4 regions of the Streptomyces sp. NPDC001970 genome follow, and region 2 is predicted to be linked to each of the others. Evidence: riboswitches for the same ligand, from Rfam matches in the RefSeq annotation. Region 2 holds a riboswitch; each other region holds the start of a gene.
What was found. Region 2 has a riboswitch for cobalamin ahead of ACWCP0_RS35500 (energy-coupling factor ABC transporter permease). Riboswitches for the same ligand answer to the same signal wherever they lie in the genome.
Positions count from the first base shown of each region.

Region 1: linked by a shared signal. The riboswitch ahead of ACWCP0_RS22740 (ribonucleoside-diphosphate reductase subunit alpha) and the one ahead of ACWCP0_RS35500 (energy-coupling factor ABC transporter permease) in region 2 are both predicted to bind cobalamin.
Region 3: linked by a shared signal. The riboswitch ahead of cobN (cobaltochelatase subunit CobN) and the one ahead of ACWCP0_RS35500 (energy-coupling factor ABC transporter permease) in region 2 are both predicted to bind cobalamin.
Region 4: linked by a shared signal. The riboswitch ahead of ACWCP0_RS06170 (cobalamin biosynthesis protein) and the one ahead of ACWCP0_RS35500 (energy-coupling factor ABC transporter permease) in region 2 are both predicted to bind cobalamin.

Region 1 is NZ_JBSFDW010000019.1:34,615-40,178, forward strand. Features, by position in the region: gene ACWCP0_RS22740 (ribonucleoside-diphosphate reductase subunit alpha) at 1-2,112, opposite strand, end outside; cobalamin riboswitch at 2,243-2,367, opposite strand; gene ACWCP0_RS22745 (GNAT family N-acetyltransferase) at 2,410-2,922, opposite strand; gene mctP (monocarboxylate uptake permease MctP) at 3,056-4,681, opposite strand; gene ACWCP0_RS22755 (DUF3311 domain-containing protein) at 4,678-4,932, opposite strand; gene ACWCP0_RS22760 (GntR family transcriptional regulator) at 5,233-5,564, opposite strand, start outside.
Region 2 is NZ_JBSFDW010000043.1:1,761-7,324, forward strand. Features, by position in the region: gene dhaK (dihydroxyacetone kinase subunit DhaK) at 104-1,096, shown strand; gene dhaL (dihydroxyacetone kinase subunit DhaL) at 1,099-1,749, shown strand; gene dhaM (dihydroxyacetone kinase phosphoryl donor subunit DhaM) at 1,746-2,147, shown strand; cobalamin riboswitch at 2,165-2,418, shown strand; gene ACWCP0_RS35500 (energy-coupling factor ABC transporter permease) at 2,448-3,140, shown strand; gene ACWCP0_RS35505 (energy-coupling factor ABC transporter substrate-binding protein) at 3,137-3,493, shown strand; gene cbiQ (cobalt ECF transporter T component CbiQ) at 3,500-4,249, shown strand; gene ACWCP0_RS35515 (energy-coupling factor ABC transporter ATP-binding protein) at 4,246-5,082, shown strand; gene ACWCP0_RS35520 (oxidoreductase) at 5,177-5,564, shown strand, end outside.
Region 3 is NZ_JBSFDW010000006.1:51,092-56,655, reverse strand. Features, by position in the region: gene cobN (cobaltochelatase subunit CobN) at 1-3,408, opposite strand, end outside; cobalamin riboswitch at 3,443-3,586, opposite strand; gene ACWCP0_RS09870 (cobalamin biosynthesis protein CobG) at 3,660-5,021, shown strand; gene ACWCP0_RS09865 (precorrin-8X methylmutase) at 5,018-5,564, shown strand, end outside.
Region 4 is NZ_JBSFDW010000003.1:349,385-354,948, reverse strand. Features, by position in the region: gene ACWCP0_RS06190 (alpha/beta hydrolase) at 1-47, opposite strand, end outside; gene ACWCP0_RS06185 (class II aldolase/adducin family protein) at 232-966, opposite strand; gene ACWCP0_RS06180 (anion permease) at 1,232-2,467, shown strand; gene ACWCP0_RS06175 (hypothetical protein) at 2,484-2,714, shown strand; cobalamin riboswitch at 2,851-2,990, shown strand; gene ACWCP0_RS06170 (cobalamin biosynthesis protein) at 3,022-3,981, shown strand; gene ACWCP0_RS06165 (cobyric acid synthase) at 3,978-5,510, shown strand.

The DNA.
Region 1 (5,564 bases), on a different contig from region 2:
GCGGGCCGCCGCCATGTCGATCAGGCCGCGCTGTGGGATCTCCCACGCCGTGCGGTACAGCTCCCGCACGTCCGCCGGGATCCAGTTGAGGCCCTGCACCGAGCCGCTGGAGTCGCGCAGCGCCTCCCGGGTCTGCGCGTCCCAGACGCCCAGCTTCTTCAGGTCGTCCACGAGATAGGAGTTGACCTGCAGGAACTCACCGGACAGAGTCTCGCGCTTGAAGAGATTGGAGACCTGGGGCTCGATGCACTCGTACACGCCCGCGATCGAGGCGATGGTCGCGGTCGGCGCGATCGCGAGGAGGAGGGAGTTGCGCATGCCGCTGGTCGCGATCCGCTCGCGCAGGGCCGCCCAGCGCTCGGGCCAGGTGAGCTCGACGTCGTAGTGGTCGGGGTGCAGCACTCCGCGCGCGGCGCGCGTCTGCTCCCAGGCGGGCAGCGGGCCGTTGCGCTCGGCGAGTTCGCACGACGCCTCGTACGCCGCCAGCATGATCCGCTCGGAGAGGCGCGTGGAAAGGGCCTTCGCCTCCGCCGAGTCGAAGGGCAGCCGGAGCTTGAAGAGGACGTCCTGGAGGCCCATCGCGCCGAGGCCCACCGGGCGCCACCTGGCGTTGGAGCGGCCCGCCTGCTCGGTCGGGTAGAAGTTGATGTCGACGACGCGGTCGAGGAAGGTCACGGCCGTGCGGACGGCCTCGTCGAGCCGCTCCCAGTCGATGTCACCGGCCGGGGTGACGAAGGCGCCCAGGTTGACCGAGCCCAGGTTGCAGACGGCCGTCTCGCCGTCGTTCGTGACCTCGATGATCTCGGTGCAGAGGTTGGAGGAGTGCACGACCGTGCCGGGCTCGGCGGTCTGGTTGGCGGTCCGGTTGGAGGCGTCCTTGAAGGTCATCCAGCCGTTGCCGGTCTGCGCGAGGGTGCGCATCATGCGGCCGTAGAGGTCGCGGGCCGGAATGGTCCTGCGGGCGAGGCCTGCCGCCTCCGCCTTCCGGTACGCGGCGTCGAAGTCGTCGCCCCACAGGTCCACGAGCTCGGGCACATCGGCCGGGGAGAAGAGGGACCAGTCGGCGTCCGCGTTCACCCGGCGCATGAACTCGTCGGGGATCCAGTGCGCGAGGTTGAGGTTGTGCGTACGGCGCGCCTCCTCGCCCGTGTTGTCGCGCAGCTCCAGGAACTCCTCGATGTCCGCGTGCCAGGTCTCCAGGTAGACGCAGGCCGCGCCCTTGCGGCGGCCGCCCTGGTTCACGGCGGCGACCGACGAGTCGAGGGTCCGCAGGAACGGCACGATGCCGTTGGAGTGGCCGTTGGTGCCGCGGATCAGCGAACCGCGTGAGCGGATACGGGAGTACGAGAGGCCGATGCCGCCCGCGTGCTTCGAGAGCCGTGCGACCTGGTGGTAGCGGTCGTAGATGGAGTCGAGCTCGTCGAGGGGGGAGTCCAGCAGATAGCACGACGACATCTGCGGGTGGCGGGTGCCGGAGTTGAAGAGCGTGGGGGACGAGGGCAGATAGTCGAGCCGGCTCATCAGCCCGTAGAGCGCGGCGACTTCGTCGAGGGCGCGGACCGAGTCGTCCTCGGCGAGCCCGGCGGCCACGCGCAGCATGAACTGCTGCGGCGTCTCGATGACCTTGCGTGCGATCGGGTGCCGCAGGAGGTAGCGGCTGTAGAGCGTGCGCAGACCGAAGTAGCCGAAGCGGTCGTCCGCGGCGCCGTCGATCAGCGCGTCGAGCCGGGCGGAATGGGTGCGTACGAACGCGGCGGTCCGGTCCGCGATCAGGCCCTCGCGGTGGCCCACGGCGATGGAGTCGGAGAAGGCGGCCGCCCCCTGTGAGGTCGCCTCCTCCGTGATGGTGAGGCTCAGCAGCCGGGCCGCGAGCCGCGAGTACGCCGGGTCCTCGGAGATCAGCCCCGCGGCCGCCTCGGTCGCGAGCTCCCGCAGCTCGGCCTCGTCCGAGCCCGCCTGCCGGCCGCGGAGCGCGGCGGCGGCGACCCGGCCCGGGTCGGTGTCGGGGAGGTCGGCGGTGAGGTCGGTCAGGGTCCGCAGCAGCGCGGTGCCTGGCCCATCGGCTCGGTCTGCACGCTGCACTGAAGCAGGATCGGGCGGCGCGATGGTCACGGGGTGCTCTCCCTCGCTCGGCTCGGGGCCGGCGGGGCGCTCGGGGCACGGGCGCACGCCTGTGGGGGCAGGTGCGCCGCGTCCACCGGCCTTTCCGCGAGGCCCGGACGTTCGGGCACCCGGGCCGGACGGTCCGGGCGCACCGTCGGCAGGTCCTTGGACTCGCAGGCGCGCGCACATGCACGCCGGCACACCATTGCGGGACAGTTCCGGGTTCGCACCGGATTCCCCTGCGGCGACAGCGAGCATGAGCATACATGTGGGGGCGGGGAGTTACATCACCCACCACATGTTGTGTCACGGCGTCGGACGGAGCTCCAGGGCGTACGTCAGCAGGGCCAGCCCGGGGATCGGCTCCCAGTCCCGCTCGGGGGTCCGTACGAAGCCCAGACGCTCGTAGATGCGGTGCGCGGTGTGCATCGAGGGCTGCGTGGACAGGACGAGCCGCACGCACCCGTCGGTGGCCAGTGCCCGGTCGACGCACGTCCGGACGAGCGCCTCGCCGGCGCCCTTGCCACGGCCCTCCCTGGCCACGGCGAGCATCCGGAACTCGGCCTCGCCCTCGCGAGCGATGTCGGCCCACGGGCCGCCGGACGCGACGAAGGTCACCCCGCCCAGCACCCGTCCCTGCGCCTCCACGGCGACCAGTACCTCGGCGTCCTCGACGCGCGCCGCCACGTCCCGCAAGGTGTGCAGGTACTCGTCGTCCTCCCCGAAGTCGAGCAGCCCGTCCCCGAGGTACGCCTCCGCCGTGATCGCCCCGAGCGTCTCGTACTCGGCGGGCTCGGCGCGCCTGATGATGAAGTCCATGCCGGCAGTCTTCCTCACGGCGGCGACGGCGGTCCGGGCGAGCACCGGCGCCCGTCGAGGGCCCTGCCGTGAGACGGCGATCGGCGCAGGCTCACCGAGCCTGCGCCGATCGCGGACGAGAGCCTCCCGTGGGTCAGTGCGTGCTCGCGCCGACCGTGGGGAGCTCCGCCTTGACGCCCGCGTCCCCCGCGTCCGCCGTGTAGTCCTCCGGGGACGTCTCGTCGATCCCGTCCGGCGCCTTCACCGCACGCAGCACGAACGTCAGGACGACCGTGACCACCACGTTCAGCACAAAGGCCGTCAGGCCGATGTAGCCGATCTCCCCGATCCCGGGAATCTCCGCCGACGACCCACCGAAGTGCTTCTGTGTGGGGCTCGCGACCCCGTACGCCGCCATCGTGCCGTACAGCATGCCGACCGCCCAGCCCGCGATCAGTGCCCAGCGGTGGAACCACCGTGTGAAGAGGCCGCCGACCAGTGCCGGGAAGGTCTGCAGGATCCAGATGCCGCCCAGCAGCTGGAAGTTGATGGCGACCGTCTTGTCCATCGTCAGGACGAAGGCCAGCGCGCCCACCTTCACCAGCAGCGACACCAGCTTCGACACCTTGGTCTCCTGCGCCGGTGTCGCGTCCGGCTTCAGGAAGTCCTTGTAGATGTTCCGCGTGAAGAGGTTCGCCGCGGCGATCGACATGATCGCTGCAGGCACCAGCGCGCCGATCCCGATGGCCGCGAAGGCCACACCCGCGAACCAGTCGGGGAACATGTTCTCGAACAACTGCGGGATGGCGAGCTGACCGTTGGTCACCTTCACCCCGGCAGCGATCGCCATGAAGCCGAGCAGCGCCAGCAGTCCCAGCATCAGCGAGTACAGCGGCAGGATCGTCGTGTTGCGCCGGATCACCTCACGGCTGCGCGAGGACAGCGTCGCCGTGATCGAGTGCGGATACATGAAGAGCGCGAGCGCCGAGCCGAGCGCCAGCGTGGCGTAACCCCACTGGCCCAGCTCCCCGGGCACCAGCGCGCCTCGCGGCTTGTCCGTCGCCGGGTTGATCTGCGCGTACGCTTCGCCCGCCTTGGCGAAGATGTCGTCGAAGCCGCCGAGCTTGATCGGGATGTAGATGATCGCGACCGCGATCACGATGTAGATCAGCGTGTCCTTGACGAAGGCGATCAGCGCCGGCGCCCGCAGCCCGGACGAGTAGGTGTACGCCGCCAGCACACCGAAGGCGATCAGCAGCGGCAGATCCTTGATGAACCAGTTCGTGTTCTCGCCGCCGCCGACGCCCATGACGTCCAGCACGGCCTGGATGCCGACGAGCTGCAGGGCGATGTACGGCATCGTCGCGAGGATGCCGGTCACCGCGACCGCCAGCGACAGCCCCTTCGAGCCGAAGCGCCCGCGCACGAAGTCGGACGTCGTCACATAGCCGTGCTTGTGCGACACGGACCACAGTCGCGGCAGGAAGGTGAAGATCAGCGGATAGACGAGGATCGTGTACGGCACCGCGAAGAAGCCCGCCGCGCCCGCCGCGTAGATCGCCGCGGGTACGGCGACGAAGGTGTACGCGGTGTAGAGGTCGCCGCCCAGCAGGAACCAGGTCACCCAGGTGCCGAACGAGCGGCCGCCCAGGCCCCATTCGTCCAGGCTGTTCTCGTTCTCGGCCCTGCGCCAGCGCGACGCGAGGAAGCCCATGACCGTGACGGCCAGGAAGAAGAAGATGAAGACGGCGAGTGCGACGCCGTTCACGCCGTCCTTCACTTCGACGCACCTTCCTTGCGGGCGCGCTGGTCACGCTGCCACAGCACGTAGGCCACCATCGTCAGCGCCGTCGAGACGACGACCCAGAGCATCTGGTACCAGTAGAAGAACGGGATCCCGGCGAAGGTGGGCTCGACCTTCGCGTACGAGCCGACCCAGAGCATCGCGACGAACGGCGCGATCAGGCAGAGGGCCACGACCGTCCGTACCGGCGTGACGATCGGTTTTCTGTGTTCGGGTACTTCGGGCATGAGCGGCTCCGTCCCGTCGCTGATCAGCTGCGCTGATGTAACGCGCACGAAATCTAGGCGACGGTTCCGCTTGATGGAACCCTTGTCCGAATAACGGACGCGGCAATCGCCGAGCGGCTCGGGTCGGCCGCTCAGCGGCCGAATTCGACCGCTCGGCGGCTGATTCCGACCGCTCAACCGCTCGTCCGGACCGTTCGGCCGCCGCCCGGGATACCCCGGGGCACGGCCGGCCCGTCTCCGCCCGCCGCGGCCGCGCGACGCTGTGCTGTTCCGGAGGCCGGCCCCCGGACTCCCCGGCCCTCAGTCCGACTCGGGCCGCTGCAGCCTCGCGACGAACTTGTACCGGTCGCCGCGGTACACCGACCGCACCCACTCCACCGGCTCGCCGTTCCTGTCCAGCGAGTGCCGGGACAGCATCAGCATCGGCAGGCCCACGTCCGTACCGAGCAGTCCCGCCTCGCGGGGCGTGGCCAGGGAGGTCTCGATCGTCTCCTCGGCCTCCGCCAGATGGACGTCGTACACCTCGGCCAGCGCCGTGTACAGGGACGTGTACTTGACCAGCGACCGCCGCAGCGCGGGGAAGCGCTTCGCCGACAGATGGGTCGTCTCGATCGCCATCGGCTCGCCGCTCG
Region 2 (5,564 bases):
TTGCGCCGATACTGGCAGGACCGGGCGTGCACCCCGACGCCGGCCCGTCCGACCTGAGCAGACCGCACAGAGTGATCGTTACCAGTCTCATCAGGAGGTTCCCATGAGGATGCTCATCAATGTGCCCGAGACGGTCGTCGCCGACGGCCTGCGGGGACTGGCCGCCGCGCATCCCGAGCTGACCGTCGACGTCGAGAACCGGGTCGTGCTGAGGGGTGACGCGCCCGTCGCCGGAAAGGTGGCGGTGGTGTCCGGGGGCGGGTCCGGACACGAGCCGTTGCACGGGGGGTTCGTCGGTCCGGGGATGCTGTCCGCGGCATGCCCGGGCGAGGTGTTCACGTCTCCGGTGCCCGACCAGATGGCACGGGCCGCCGCCGCCGTGGACAGCGGGCCCGGAGTCCTGTTCGTCGTCAAGAACTACACCGGCGACGTCCTCAACTTCGACATGGCGGCCGAGCTCGCCGAGGACGAGGGCGTCCAGATCGCCAAGGTGCTGGTGAACGACGACGTGGCGGTGACGGACAGTCTGTACACGGCGGGCCGCCGCGGAACCGGCGCGACGCTGTTCGTGGAGAAGATCGCGGGCGCGGCGGCCGAGGAGGGCGCGCCGCTGGAGCGGGTCGAGTCGATCGCCCGCGACGTGAACGCGCGGTCGCGAAGCCTCGGCGTGGCGCTGAGCGCGGTCACGACACCGGCCAAGGGAAGTCCTACGTTCGACCTCCCGCCGGGCGAACTGGAGTTGGGCATCGGTATCCACGGCGAGCCGGGCCGGGAGCGTCGGCCGATGATGACGTCGCGAGAGATCGCGGATTTCGCGGTGAACGCGGTCCTGGAGGACCTCGCGCCGTCCAGCCCGGTCCTCCTGCTCGTCAACGGCATGGGCGCGACGCCGCTGCTGGAGCTGTACGGCTTCAACGCGGAGGTGCACCGCGTGCTCGGCGAGCGGGGCGTACCCGTGGCCCGTACGCTCGTCGGGAACTACGTCACCTCGCTCGACATGGCCGGCTGCTCGGTGACGCTCTGCGCGATGAACGAGGAGCTGCTGCGGCTGTGGGACGCGCCCGTGCAGACCCCGGCGCTGCGCTGGGGGCGCTGACCATGGCAGAGGGTCAGGGAACACGCGTACTGGACACCGGGTTCTTCCGCCGCTGGATGTCCGCCACCGCCGCCGCCGTGGACCGTGAGGCCGCGCACCTCACCGAGCTGGACTCGGCGATCGGCGACGCCGACCACGGCACCAACATGCAGCGCGGGTTCACCGCCGTCACGGCCGTTCTGGACAAGGAGGCACCCGACACCCCGGGAGCCGTACTCGTCCTGTCGGGACGGCATCTGATCTCGACGGTCGGCGGAGCCTCCGGGCCGCTCTACGGAACCCTGCTGAGGCGTGCGGGCAAGGCGCTCGGCGACGCGACCGAGGTGTCGCAGGAACAGCTCGCCGACGCCCTGCGCACGGGTGTCGCCGCGGTCGCGCAGCTCGGCGGCGCGACCGCGGGTGACAAGACGATGCTGGATGCGCTGGAGCCGGCCGTGGAAGCGCTGGGCGAGTCGTTCGCCGCCGCCCGGGAGGCCGCCGAGCAGGGGGCGCTCGCGACCGTGCCGATGCTGGCGCGCAAGGGCAGGGCCAGCTACCTGGGCGAGCGCAGCATCGGGCACCAGGATCCCGGCGCCACGTCCTCGGCGCTGCTGATCGCCGCCCTCGGCCAAGCGGTGTCGGGGGACGAGGCGGCTGCGGCGGAGGCGTCGTGAGCCTCGTCGGGATCGTCCTCGTCTCGCACAGCGCACAGGTCGCCGCTTCCGTCGCCGAGCTCGCCCGCGAGCTCGCGGGCGGCGACGCGGCGGCCCCGGTCGCGCCCGCCGGCGGCACTCCGGACGGGGGGCTCGGCACCAGCTCTGAGCTCATCACGACGGCCGCCGAGGCCGTGGACCAGGGAGCCGGCGTCGCCGTCCTGGCCGACCTCGGCAGCGCCGTGCTGACGGTGAAGGCGCTGCTCGCCGAGGGCGACGAGCTGCCGCAGGGCACCCGGCTGGTGGATGCGCCGTTCGTCGAGGGCGCGATCGCCGCGGCCGTCACGGCGTCCGCCGGCGGCGACCTCGACACGGTGGAAGCGGCGGCCACGGAGGCGTACGCGTACCGCAAGGTGTGACCGTGCGCATCCGTGCGCGACTTGTGATGTACCTGGTCAAAGCACTAGTGTCGCACCGCCTTGGTGAACGGGAAACCGGTGCGGTACCGGTGCGGCCCTCGCCACTGTGATCGGGAAGTCCGGCTCCATCCGCAAGGAAGCCACTGGACCACCGCGGGAGACCGCGGCGTCCGGGAAGGCGGAGCCTGGGCGGCAGCCTGTGTTATCTGGGGGAGAGACCCCCAGGCCCCCTCCCGTCAGCCAGGAGACCGGCCAAGGCGCGTTGTCCATCCACGAGGTGCTGGAGAGGGTCTCCCAACCATGCATATAGCCGAGGGGTATCTGCCCCCGTTGCACGCGGCCGCCTGGGGCGCCGCGTCCGCCCCGTTCGTCGTTCACGGCGTGCGGGCGCTCACCCGCGAGGTCAAGTCCCATCCCGAGTCGACTCTGCTGCTCGGCGCGTCCGGTGCGTTCACCTTCGTTCTTTCGGCGCTCAAGATTCCCTCGGTGACGGGCAGTTGCTCCCATCCCACCGGCACGGGTCTGGGCGCGATCCTGTTCCGGCCGCCGATCATGGCGGTGCTGGGCACCATCACCCTGCTGTTCCAGGCACTGTTGCTCGCGCACGGCGGGCTCACCACACTCGGCGCCAACGTCTTCTCCATGGCGGTCGTCGGACCGTGGGCCGGATATGCGGTGTACCGGCTGCTGCGGCGGTCCGGACTGCCGCTGATGGTGAGCGTGTTCTTCGGCGCGTTCGTGGCGGACCTGTCCACGTACTGCGTCACCAGCGTGCAGCTGGCGCTGGCGTTCCCCGACCCGAGCAGCGGCTTCCTCGGCGCGCTCGGCAAGTTCGGCGGCATCTTCGCGGTCACCCAGCTCCCGCTGGCGGTCAGCGAGGGGCTGCTCACCGTGCTGGTGATGCGTCTGCTGGTGCAGTCGAGCACGGGTGAGCTGACCCGGCTCGGTGTGCTGCTGCAGGGCGGGAACACGACGGAGGCGGTCGTCCGATGAGCCGTAATGCGAAGATCAACACGCTGCTGCTGGCGATCGTGGCGGCGCTGGCCGTACTTCCGCTCGTCCTGGGTCTCGGGGACGGCGAGGAGGTGCCGTTCACCGGTGCCGATGCGCAGGCGGAGGCGGCGATCACCGAGCTCGAGCCGGATTACGAGCCCTGGTTCAGCCCTCTGTACGAACCGCCGTCGGGCGAGATCGAGTCGGCGCTGTTCTCGCTGCAGGCCGCGATCGGCGCCGGCGTCCTGGCGTACTGCTTCGGGCTGAACAGGGGGCGGCGGCAGGGTGAGGCCCGTGCGGCGGCGCGCGCCTTCGAGGACGTCGGCTCCTCCGCCACGGAGACCAAGGCGTAGGCGCGGATGCTGCCGATCGACGCGGCGGCGCACAGCAGTCGCTGGCGCCGCCGCCATCCGTGCGAGAAGGCGGTGCTCGGGCTCGGGCTGACGGTCTGTGCGATCTCGCTGCCGCCGTGGCCGGGCGCCGTGCTGGTCGCGGCCGCCGCCGTCGCCGTACTGCTCGGCCCGGCCCGAGTGGCGCCGCGGCAGCTGTGGCGGGCGTGGCGCATTCCGCTCGGGTTCTGTGTGACGGGGGCGGTGCCGCTGCTGTTCGCGGTGGGCGGGCCCGCCGGGTTCGTGGCGCTCGCGCCGGACGGGGCGCTGCACGCGGGGCGGCTGCTGCTGCGGACGTCTGCGGCGTCGCTCGGGGTGCTGCTGTTCGCGTTCACCACACCGGTGTCCGACGTACTGCCCCGGCTGGTGCGCGCGGGCGTGCCGGCACCGGTGGTCGATGTGGCGCTGGTCATGTACCGGATCAGCTTTCTGCTCCTCGACTCGGTGCGCCGGATCCGCGACGCGCAGGCGGCCCGGCTCGGCCACACCTCCCGCGCGGCGACGTGGCGTTCCCTCGCGGGCCTCGGGGCGACCGCGTTCGTCCGCGCCTTCGACCGGGCCCAGCGGCTCCAGTCGGGGCTCGCCGGACGCGGCTACGACGGGACGCTTCGGGTCCTGGTGCCGCAGGCGTCGGTGTCCGTGCGTTTCCTGGCCGCGACCGGCGGGCTCCTCGCGGGGATCGTCGCCCTCACCCTCGTACTGGAAAGGTCCGTCCTATGAGCGAGTCTCCCGTGGTGGAGCTGGTCGACGCCGGGTACGCGTACGCCGAGGGACCGCAGGTGCTCGCCGGAGTGGACTTCGCCGTGGCCGCCGGGCGCTCGCTGGCGCTGCTCGGCCGCAACGGCAGCGGCAAGACGACGCTGCTGCGGATGCTGAGCGGCGGGCTGCCGTGCGGGCAGGGGCGGCTGCTGCTGGACGGCGAGCCGGTGTCGTACGACCGCACCGGGCTGACCCGGCTCAGGACGACCGTGCAGCTCGTCGTGCAGGACCCGGACGACCAGCTGTTCGCGGCCTCCGTCGGTCAGGACGTGTCCTTCGGGCCGATGAATCTGGGGCTGCCGGAGGACGAGGTACGGGCGCGGGTCGCCGAGTCGCTGGAGGCGCTGGACATCACGGCGCTCGAGGACCGGCCGACGCATCTCCTCTCGTACGGCCAGCGCAAACGGGCCGCGATCGCGGGTGCGGTGGCGATGCGGCCGCGGGTGCTGATCCTGGACGAGCCCACCGCGGGCCTCGACCCGCACGGCCAGGAGCGGCTTCTGGAGGTGCTGGACCGGCTCCGGAGAGCGGGCACGACCGTGGTGATGGCCACGCACGACGTGGATCTCGCCCTGCGCTGGGCGGACGACGCGGCCGTCCTGTCCCCCGCGGGCCTGCGCACGGGAGCGATCTCCGCGCTCCTCGCCGACCGGGAGCTGCTCGACGTGGCGCGGCTGCGCAGGCCGTGGGCGCTGGCGGCGGCGGAGGTTCTGCGCGCGCACGGCCTGCTGACCGGGGACACTCCGGGGCCGCGCACCCCGGAGGAGCTGGACCGCTGGGCGGTGCCGGCGTAGCGCACATCACCCCCCGCCCGTTGTGCAACTTGTTGCACAACGGGCCCCCCGGCGTCTACAAAGGGGGCGACGACATTGCGCGAGGAGGCGCCGGATGACCCCGTATCCCCACTTGCTGAGCCCGCTCGACCTCGGGTTCACCACACTCCCCAACCGGGTGCTGATGGGCTCGATGCACATCGGCCTGGAGGAGGCGGAGAACGGCTTCGCGCGGATGGCCGCCTTCTACGCCGCCCGCGCGCGCGGCGGGGTCGGCCTGATCGTCACCGGCGGCATCGCCCCCAACGAGGAGGGGCGTCCGTACGACGGCGGCGCCAAGCTCACCACCGAGGAGGAGGCGGCGCAGCACCGCACCATCACCGAGGCGGTGCATACGGCGGGCGGACGGATCGCCATGCAGATCCTGCACTTCGGCCGGTACGCGTACCACCCTCAGCTGGTCGCGCCCAGCGCGCTCCAGGCCCCCATCAGCCCGTTCGTTC
Region 3 (5,564 bases), on a different contig from region 2:
GGTGGCGTCGTAGCCGAACAAGTAGTCCACGGTAGCGGCGAGTTCGAAGGCGCCCTTGTAGCCGTGGCGGCGCATCGCCTCGATCCACTTGGGGTTGACGACCCGCGCGCGGAAGACGCGGGACGTCTCCTCGACCAGCGTCCGCGTACGGACCGTCTCGGGTCGGGTGGAGTCGCCGATGTACGCCTCGGGCGCGGTGCCGCGCAGGGCGCGGACGGTGGCGACCATGCCGCCGTGGTACTGGAAGTAGTCGTCGGAGTCGGCGATGTCGTGCTCGCGCGTGTCCGTGTTCTTCGCGGCGACCGCGATCCGCTTGTACGCCGTCTCCATCTCCTCGCGCGCCGGGCGTCCTTCGAGCCCGCGGCCGTACGCGTAGCCGCCCCACACCGTGTAGACCTCGGCGAGGTCCGCGTCGGTGCGCCAGTCGCGGGAGTCGATCAGCTGCAGCAGGCCGGCGCCGTACGTGCCCGGGCGGGAGCCGAAGATACGGGTCGTGGCGCGGCGTTCGTCGCCGTGCTCGGCGAGGTCCGCCTGGGCATGGGCCCGTACGTGGTTGACGTCGGCGGGCTCGTCGAGCGCGGCGGCGAGCCGTACCGCGTCGTCGAGCAGTCCGATGACGTGCGGGAACGCGTCCCGGAAGAATCCGGAGATGCGGAGCGTGACATCGATGCGCGGGCGGCCCAGCTCCTCGGCCGGGACGGGCTCCAGGCCGGTGACGCGGCGCGACGCGTCGTCCCAGACGGGCCGGACCCCGAGCAGGGCGAGGGCCTCGGCGACGTCGTCGCCCGCCGTACGCATCGCGCTCGTCCCCCACAGGGAGAGGCCGACGGAGGTCGGCCAGTCGCCGTTGTCGGTGCGGTAGCGCGTGAGCAGCGAATCGGCGAGGGCCTGGCCGGTCTCCCAGGCGAGGCGGGAGGGGACGGCCTTGGGGTCGACGGAGTAGAAGTTGCGGCCGGTCGGCAGGACGTTGACCAGTCCGCGCAACGGCGAGCCGGACGGACCGGCCGGGACGAAGCCGCCGTTCAGCGCGTGGACGCTGTTGTCGAGTTCGTCGGTCGTGGCGGACAGGCGCGGGACGACCTGCTGGGCGGCGAACTGCAGGATCTCGGCCACCTGCGGGCCGTGGCCCGCTGCCACGGCCGGCACCGCGGCCGGGTTCCAGTCCGCCGCCTCCATCGCCTCGACCAGCGCACGGGCCGTGGCCTCCGCCTCGTCGGCGGTCGTACGGGTCGCGGCGGACTCGTCGAGGCCGAGGGCTTCGCGCAGTCCGGGCAGGGTGGTCGTGCCGCCCCAGATCTGCCGCGCACGGAGGATCGACAGGACGAGATTGACCCGCTCGGGGCCGGTGGGCGCGCCGCCGAGGACGTGCAGTCCGTCGCGGATCTGGGCGTCCTTGACCTCGCACAGCCAGCCGTCGACGTGGAGCAGGAAGTCGTCGAAGCCGTCGTCGTCGGGGCGGTCGTCCAGGCCGAGGTCGTGGTCGAGCCTGGCGGCCTGGATCAGCGTCCAGATCTGGGCGCGGACGGCGGGCAGCTTCGCCGGGTCCATGGAGGAGATCTGCGCGTACTCGTCGAGCAGCTGCTCCAGGCGTGCGATGTCGCCGTACGAGTCGGCGCGGGCCATCGGCGGCACGAGATGGTCGATGAGCGTGGCGTGCGCCCGGCGCTTGGCCTGGGTGCCCTCGCCCGGGTCGTTGACCAGGAACGGGTAGACGAGCGGCAGGTCGCCGAGCGCCGCGTCGGGCGCGCAGGCGGCGGACAGGCCGGCGTTCTTGCCGGGCAGCCACTCCAGGTTCCCGTGCTTGCCGAGGTGGATCATCGCGTCGGCGCCGAAGCCGCCGTCGTCCTCCGCGGCCGCGATCCAGCGGTAGGCGGCGAGGTAGTGGTGCGAGGGCGGCAGATCGGGGTCGTGGTAGATCGCGATCGGGTTCTCACCGAAGCCGCGCGGGGGCTGGATGAGGATCAGCAGGTTGCCGCGCCGCAGGGCGGCCAGCACGATGTCGCCCTCCGGGTTGCGGGAGCGGTCCAGGAACATCTCGCCCGGCGCCGGGCCCCAGTGCTGCTCCACGTGCTCGCGCAGCTCCTGCGGGAGCGTGGCGTACCAGCGCCTGTAGTCGGCCGCCGGGATACGGACCGGGTTGCGGGCGAGCTGCTCGTCGGTGAGCCAGTCCCGGTCGTGGCCGCCCGCCTCGATGAGCGCGTGAATCAGTTCGTCGCCGGAGCGGCCGGGGGCACCTCCCGTGCCGGAGGCCACGGGGGAGAGGCCGGGGATCTCCTCCGTACCGAAGTCGTAGCCCTCGTCGCGGAGTCGGCGCAGCAGAGCGACGGCGGACGCGGGGGTGTCGAGGCCGACGGCGTTGCCGATGCGGGAGTGCTTCGTCGGGTACGCGGACAGGACGAGCGCGAGGCGCTTGCCGGCGTTCGGGATGTGGCGCAGCCGCGCGTGCCGTACGGCGATCCCGGCGACGCGGGCCGCGCGCTCGGCGTCGGCGACGTACGCGGGCAGGCCGTCCTCGTCGATCTCCTTGAAGGAGAACGGGACGGTGATGAGGCGGCCGTCGAACTCGGGGACCGCGACCTGGCTCGCGGCGTCCAGCGGGGACAGCCCCTCGTCGCTCTCCTCCCATGTGCTGCGCGACCCGGTCAGGCACAGCGCCTGCAGGACGGGCACGTCGAGCGCGGCGAGCGCACCCGCGTCCCAGGACTCGTCGTCGCCGCCGGCCTGTGCCTCTGCGGGCCTGGTGCCGCCCGCGGCGAGGACGGTGGTGACGACGGCGTCGGCGCCTCGGAGCCGGTCGAGCAGCTCGGGCTCGGGGGCGCGGAGCGATGCGACGTAGAGGGGAAGGGCCTGACCACCCGCGTCCTCGACGGCGTCGCAGAGGGCGCCGACGAAGGCGGTGTTGCCGCTCATGTGGTGGGCGCGGTAGTAGAGGACCGCGACCGTGGGGCCGGTCGTGCTGCGCGGGGTGCGGTCGAGGGGGCCCCAGGTGGGGGCGGGCGCCGGCGGCTCGAAGCCGTGGCCGGTGAGCAGGACCGTGTCGGACAGGAACCGGGCGAGCTGCTCCAGGTTGGCCGGCCCGCCGTGCGCGAGGTAGGCGTGCGCCTCGGCCGCGATGCCGATGGGGACGGTGGACGCCTCCATCAGCTGTGCGTCGGGGGCCTGTTCGCCGGTGAGGACCACCACGGGCCGCGCCTGCGCGAGCAGTGCGTCGATCCCCTCCTGCCAGGCACGGATGCCACCGAGGAGGCGTACGACGACGAGGTCCGTGCCGTCGAGCAGCGCGGGCAGCTCCTCCAGCGCGAGGCGGGAGGGGTTGGCGAAGCGGTGGTCGACCGGGCCTGTGGCCGCGCGGGCGCTGAGCAGGTCGGTGTCGGAGGTCGACAGCAGCAGGATCGTCGCGTGCGTCATCGCGTGCGCAGGCCTTCCTCGGGGTGTCCGCGCCCCGGGTGGTCGTAGGACGGCGGGAGTTCCTGACTCACCTGGCCGCGTGACGAGGCCCGGTTCACAGTGGCGGGACCGCGCCGGAATCTCACCGGGCTTCCTCCCTAGGGTCCTGGGACCCTGTGCCGTCTGCATAGTAGAGGCTGCTCGCTGCCACCGGGGCGGTCACCTCGGAGGAGCCCGAAGGACGCGGGCAGGGACGTGGGGAGGACGTGGGTATGCTCGCCGCCATGCCGCCGACACCACCAACACCCCCGGACCGGGGCGAAACCCGCATACGGGACCGGGGAGATGCCTGCCCGGGAGCACTGCGGCTGCATGCGGCGGACGACGGCGGGCTGGCCCGACTCCGGCTTCCCGCAGGTCTTCTGACGTCTCGTCAGGTCGAGGTTCTGGCCGCGTCCGCCGAGGCGTTGGGAGACGGTGCGCTGAGCATCACCTCGCGCGGGAACGTGGAGCTGCGCGGCCTCGGCGAGGGCTGCGGGGCAGAACTCGCGGCGCTGCTCCGCAAAGCCGGGCTGCTTCCCTCCGAGACCCATGAGCGGGTACGGAACCTGGTGGCATCGCCGCTCGCCGGACTCGACGGACTCGGCTGTGCCGATGTGCAGTTGTGGGCACGACGACTGGACGAACTGCTGTGCGCGAGCGACTGGGCGGCCGGGCTTTCGGGGCGTTTCCTGTTCGCGCTGGACGACGGGCGCGGGGATGTGGCGGGGCTCGGTGCGGATGTGACCTTGCTCGCAGAGCCGGGAGGTGTGGCGGTCCTGCGCGTCGGGCCGCAGGCCTTCCGCGTCCGCACCGCTGACGCGCCGCGTGCCGCCCTCGCCGCGGCCGAAGCGTTCCTCGCCGCGGCGGCCGCGGCGGGCACGGGGGCGTGGCGGGTGCGGGAGCTGCCCGTGGGGCAGGCCGTGCCGGTGGGGGCGTATCTGGAGGCGGCGGGTGTCGCGGCGGAGCTCTTCCCGTTCGGAGCCCGTCCGGCGGTCGAGGACGGACATCCGGGCCCGCAGCCGGTTCCCGGTCCTGTCCCGGGGTCCGGGGCGGAGCCCCCGTCCGGGAAGGGGCGGGGTGGGGAGGACACCGCCGGAGGCCGGCCGGCCGCGGGCCCCCTCCCCGGGGTCGTCCAAGGGGCCGAAAGCTGGGCCCTGTCGGTCGGAGCGCCGCTCGGACGGCTCACCGTCCGCCAGGTGCGGGCGCTGCTGCCCGCGCCCGGGGGCGAGGTGCGGCTCACTCCGTGGCGCGGGGTGGTCGTGCCCGGCTTCGCGGATCGCGACGCGGCCGATGCACGGCTTGCCGCACTCGCGCGGGCGGGGTTCATCACCGCACCTCACTCCGCCTGGTACGGCGCCTGCACCGGCCGGCCCGGGTGCGCCAAGTCCCTGTCCGACGTACGGGCGGACGCGGCGCCGGGCGGCGGCCTGCCCGTGTACTGGTCGGGCTGCGAACGGCGCTGCGGGCGTCCCCACGGGGCGTACGTGGACGTGGTCGCGACGGGCGGCGACCGCTACGAGGTGAACGGCGTGCCCGTCACCCGAACTGCACTGGCCGACGCCGTGACGGCGGCGTCACGTACGAGGAAATGAGCGAGAGCACCGTGTTCGACTACGAGAAGGACGGCGCGGAGATCTACCGCCAGTCCTTTGCCACCATCCGCGCCGAGGCCGACCTCTCCGCGCTCCCCGCCGACGTCAGCCAGGTCGCGGTGCGGATGATCCACGCCTGCGGCATGGTCGACCTCGTCCGCGATCTCGCGTACTCGCACGCCGTGGTGGCCCGCGCCCGCGAGGCCCTGCGCGCCGGCGCACCCATCCTGTGCGACGCCCGGATGGTCGCCAGCGGCGTCACCCGCAAGCGGCTGCCCGCCGACAACGAGGTGATCTGCACGCTCTCCGACCCGTCCGTGCCGGCACTCGCCGCCGAGCTCGGAACGACCCGGAGCGCCGCTGCCCTCGAACTGTGGCGCGACCGCCTCGAAGGCTCGGTCGTCGCCGTGGGCAACGCGCCCACCGCACTCTTCCGGCTCCTGGAGATGATCGAGGAGGGCGCACCCCGTCCGGCGGCCGTCATCGGCGTCCCGGTCGGCTTCATAGGCGCCGCCGAGTCCAAGGACGCGCTCGCCGGGCACA
Region 4 (5,564 bases), on a different contig from region 2:
CCTATGAGAGTGGTGACGGCCGCTGCCGTCGCTGTAACCGGGCGCACTGCTCCAGTGTCGGCGCGTCACCGCAGTGCTGCCAGTGGACAGGGCACGGCGGGTGACGCCGCCGTGCGATCGGCGTGATCCACGCGCCCGGCCGGAGTGGTGTGCACAGCGCGGTCAGAGGCGCGGCGCGGCCAGAGGCGCAGTGCGGCCAGGCGTCCGGAGGGAGCGGCGTACGCGGCGCTGTCAGCGGGACTGGCCGTAGGTCCGGAGCTTGTCGCGCACCTCGTCGAGCTGGGCGGGCGAGAGCAGGGACGGCTCCCGGCCGGGGACGGAGCTCGCGGTGAGCCAGACCCGGCACATCCACTCCAGCTGGGCCGTCCGGTCGTATGCCTGGTCGAGCGAGGCTCCGTACGTGACGGTTCCGTGGTTCTGGAGGAGACAGCCCGTGCGGTCCGCGAGGGCCCGGAGCATGTTCGCGGCCAGCTCGTCCGTCCCGTAGAGGGCGTACGGGGCGACACGGACGGGGCCGCCGAGGGCCGCGGCCATGTAGTGGATCAACGGCAGCTCGGTGACCAGGGTGGAGACGGCGGTGGCGTGCACGGCATGGGTGTGCACGACGGCCGTCGCGTCCGTGGCGTGGTAGATCTCCAGATGCAGCGGCAGCTCGCTGGTGGGGGTGAGCGCGCCGAGCAGCTGCCGCCCGTCGAGGCCGACGGCGACGGGGGCCTGCGCGCCGAGCCGGTCGTAGGGCACTCCGCTCGGGGTGACCAGGACCAGCTCGCCGTCGTCCGTGGAGACCCGTACGGAGACATTGCCCGAGGTCCCGACGACGAGTCCGTCCACCGCGGTTCTGCGGGCGGTGGCCACGAGGTCCGCCCAGGCCCGGCCGACCACGTCCTCCCGCTGGTCCTGCCGCTGCTCGTGCCGCTGCTCGTTTGGCTGGTCCCGCCCCGGTGCCTGTCCCTGCTGCCTGGTCATGCGGTGATCCTTTCAGGGCATGCGACGCAACAGCGGCCGAAGCCTTCCGAGCGGCCGGGAGTGAGCAGGATCTCCTCGGCGGATCGACGACCCGGCTGCCCGCCCGCGAAACCCCGCATTAGCCCGGTTTCCGCCACTCTTCCCTTCGCAGGCGGAGTGGGTGCATCCACCTTGGGACACCACGCCGCCCGCCTCAGTTCACCTTCCGTTCATCCAGGTTGCCTACGGTCGGCGAGCCACTGACATCCAAAAGAAGCCTGGGTAAATGGAAAACATCACGCTTCTGCTCGGGATCGTGATCGTCACCGCGCTCGTGTTCGATTTCACGAACGGTTTCCACGACACAGCCAACGCGATGGCGACGACCATCTCGACCGGCGCACTCAAGCCCAAGACGGCGGTGGCCATGTCCGCCGTGCTGAATCTTGTCGGCGCATTCCTGTCCGTCGAGGTCGCCAAGACGATCTCCGGCGGGATCATCAACGAAGAAGGCATACGCACCGAAGTGATCTTCGCGGCGCTCGTCGGCGCCATTCTGTGGAACCTCTTCACCTGGCTGCTGGGCCTGCCGTCCAGCTCCTCGCACGCACTCTTCGGCGGTCTCATCGGCGCCGCCGTGATGTCCGCCGGTTTCTCCGCCGTCAACGGCGGGACCATCGTCACCAAGGTCCTGATCCCGGCCATCGCCGCGCCGGTCGTGGCGGGCCTCGCCGCGCTCTTCGCGACGAAGCTGACGTACAGGATCGGCGCCAAGGCCGACGACAAGGCCACGTCCAAGGGCTACCGCGCCGGCCAGATCGCCTCGGCCGGACTCGTCTCCCTCGCCCACGGCACCAACGACGCGCAGAAGACCATGGGTGTCATCACCCTGGCCCTGGTCACCGGCGGCGTCCTCGCCCCCGGCTCGAACCCCCCGATGTGGGTCATCGTCTCCGCCGGTCTGGCGATCGCGCTCGGTACGTACCTGGGCGGCTGGCGCATCATCCGCACCATGGGCAAGGGCCTGACCGACCTCCAGCCGCAGCAGGGCTTCGCCGCCCAGACCAGCGCCGCGACGGTGATCCTGGCCTCCTCGCACCTCGGCTTCTCGCTCTCCACCACCCAGTCCTGCTCAGGCGCCGTGATGGGCGCGGGCCTCGGCCGCAAGGGCGGCGTGGTCCGCTGGTCCACCGCCACCCGGATGTTCGTCGCCTGGGGTCTGACACTGCCGGCCGCCGCGGCCGTGGGCGCCGCCGCCGAGTTCCTGACCAGCCAGGGCGCCTGGGGCATCGCCGCCGTCGCGCTGCTGCTGATCGCGGGCTCGGGTGTGATCTGGTCGCTCTCGCGCCGCAAGCCGGTCGACCACACCAATGTCACCGACGACGAGATCGGCGCGAACGGCACCGACGCCGGGGCCGGTTCGCTGGACGGCCTCAAGGTCACCATCCCCGCGCCGGCCGCTCCCGCGGCCGCCGGTGAGCCCGCCCCCGCACCCGCACCCGCACCCGCCGCCACGGTGTAAGGAAGTAACGAACAGCATGAAGATCGACTGGGCAGCTCTCGGCTCCGTCTTCGGCGTGAGCCTCGTCGTCACCGTCGCGCTGGTGGGCCTGTTCACCCTGGGCATCGTGGGCCTCGCCAAGCAGCAAGCCGCCTCCGCGCAGGGTGGTTCGGGCGGTTCCGCGGCCCTCGCGCGCACGGGCGCCTACGCCTGCTTCGCGCTGTGCGCTGCGGCCGTGGCGTACGGGATCCACCTGATCGTCGTCTGACAGCCGGCGCATCCTCGTCACAGGGGCCGGACACACCTTCGGGTGCGTCCGGCCCCTGTCGTACGTCGGACTCGCAGCCGGACTCCGCTGTGGGACTGCGCACACTGTCCCGCCGCAGGTCAGGGGCGAGTTGACGGGTGTTCGCGGCCGTGGTGGACTTCCGGAGCCATTTACGGCGGCAGAAGAGGAAGCCGGTGCGAATCCGGCGCGGTCCCGCCACTGTCACGGGTGCACTCCACTCCCGGAGCCAGGAACTCTCACCGCCGGTCACGTCGAGCCAGGGCGCGGACCCTGAGTGAGGACGAACATGCGTGCAGAGCGGACCTTTGCATGCGGTGCAGCTGCCGGACTCGCCGGCGACCTGCTCTTCGGCGATCCGCGCCGAGGACATCCGGTCGCCGCGTTCGGCCGGGCCGCCGCTGCCGTCGAACGGGTGCTGTGGCGCGACCACCGCGGGTGGGGCGCCGTGCACACCGTCGTGTGCGCCGGGGGCGCGATCGCAGCGGGTGCGCTGGCCGCTGCTTCCGTACGCCGTTCCCGTACGGCGTCCATCGCGCTGACCGCCGCGGCCACCTGGGCCGTCGTCGGCGGTACGTCGCTGGGGCGGGAGGCCCGGGCGATCGGCGGGGCACTGGCGGCCGGTGACATCGAGGTCGCCCGGGAGCGGCTGCCGCATCTGTGCGGGCGCGACCCGCAGGCGCTGGACGGCCCCGGGATCGCCCGCGCGGTCGTCGAGTCCGTCGCCGAGAACACCTCCGACGCCGTCGTCGGCGCACTCGTGTGGGGTGCGCTCGGCGGAGTTCCCGGGCTGGTGGGCTTCCGTGCCGTGAACACGCTGGACGCGATGGTGGGTCACAAGTCGCCCCGCCACCGCCGGTACGGCTGGGCCTCGGCGCGGCTCGACGACGCCGCCGGCTGGCCGGGCGCCCGCCTCACCGCCGCACTCGCGGTGCTCGCCGGCGGCAACCCCCGCGGTGCCGTACGGGCCTGGCGCGCGGACGCCGCGAAGCACCCGAGCCCCAACGCGGGCCCGGTGGAGGCGTCGTTCGCGGGGGCTCTCGGCGTACGGCTCGGCGGGACGCTCTCGTACGCCGGACGAGTCGAGCACCGCCCCGTGCTCAACAGCGGCGGCCGGGCCGTCGAGGTCGCGGACATCGAGCGTGCGGTACGGCTGTCGAGGCGCGTGGGGGTGCTGGCACTCGTGGCGTGCGCGGGCGCGCGGGCGGCCGCCGGGGCCCTGAAGGGGATGAAGGGGAGGCCCGCATGAGCGGGGGCGGACTGCTGGTCGCCGGAACCACGTCGGACGCCGGCAAGAGCGTCGTCACGGCCGGGATCTGCCGGTGGCTGGTGCGCCAGGGCGTGAAGGTCGCGCCTTTCAAGGGACAGAACATGTCCCTCAACTCCTTTGTGACCCGGGAAGGTGCGGAGATCGGCCGGGCGCAGGCCATGCAGGCGCAGGCGGCGCGCGTGGAGCCGTCGGCGCTCATGAACCCGGTGCTGCTGAAACCGGGCAGCGACCGCTCCAGCCAGGTCGTCCTGATGGGCAAGCCGGTGGGCGAACTGAGCGCGCGCGGCTACCACGGGGGCAGGCAGCAGGCACTCTTCGAACCGGTCATGGAGTGCCTGGAGAAGTTGCGGAGCACGTACGACGCCGTCATCTGCGAGGGCGCGGGCAGCCCCGCCGAGATCAACCTGCGCCGCACCGACATCGTCAACATGGGCATCGCACGGGCCGCGCGTTTCCCGGTGCTGGTGGTCGGGGACATCGACCGGGGCGGGGTCTTCGCGCAGTTCTTCGGTACGACGGCGCTGCTCGCCCGGGAGGACCAGGAGCTGATCGCGGGCTACCTCGTCAACAAGTTCCGGGGCGATGTGACGCTGCTGGAACCGGGGTTGGACATGCTGCACGGGTTGACCGGCCGGCGGACGTACGGCGTCCTGCCGTACGCGCACGGCCTCGGCATCGACGAGGAGGACGGCCTGCGCGTGTCCCTGCGGGGCGCGGTCAGGGAGTCCGTGGTCGCCCCGCCGGCCGGGGAGGACGTGCTGCGGGTCGCGGTGTGCGCGGTGCCTCTGATGTCCAACTTCACCGATGTGGACGCGCTGGCGGCCGAACCCGGCGTGGTCGTGCGCTTCGTGGACCGCGCCGAGGAGTTGGTGGACGCCGACCTGGTGGTCGTGCCCGGCACGCGCGGTACCGTCCGCGCGCTGGAGTGGCTGCGCGAGCGGGGCCTCGCCGACGCGCTGGTGCGCCGTGCGGTGGACGGCCGCCCCGTGCTCGGCATCTGCGGCGGCTTCCAGCTGCTCGGGGAACACATCGACGACGAGGTCGAGTCGCGTGCCGGCTCCGTGGCGGGGCTCGGACTGCTGCCGGTGCGGGTGCGGTTCGCCCGCGAGAAGACCCTCGCCCGGCCGGTCGGTCAGGCGCTGGGCGAACGGGTCGAGGGGTACGAGATCCACCACGGCGTGGCCGAAGTGCTGGACGGTGAAGCGTTCATCTCTGATGACAATGGACACAGCTTGGACGGGTGCAGGGTCGGAGCGGTGTGGGGGACGCACTGGCACGGGTCGCTGGAGAGCGACGGCTTCCGGCGGGCGTTCCTGCGGGTCGTCGCGGCGGCGGCGGGACGACGCTTCGTCCCGGCGCCGGACACGAGCTTCGGGGCGCTGCGCGAGGAGCAACTGGACCGGCTGGGCGACCTGATCGCGGCACACGCGGACACGGACGCGCTCCTGCGCCTGATCGAGGGCGGTGCGCCCTCGGGCCTCCCCTTCATCGCGCCGGGCGCGCCGTGAGGCGGGGGACGGGCGCGACGCGGGTGCGCGTGGCGTTCCCGGACGCCTGCGACG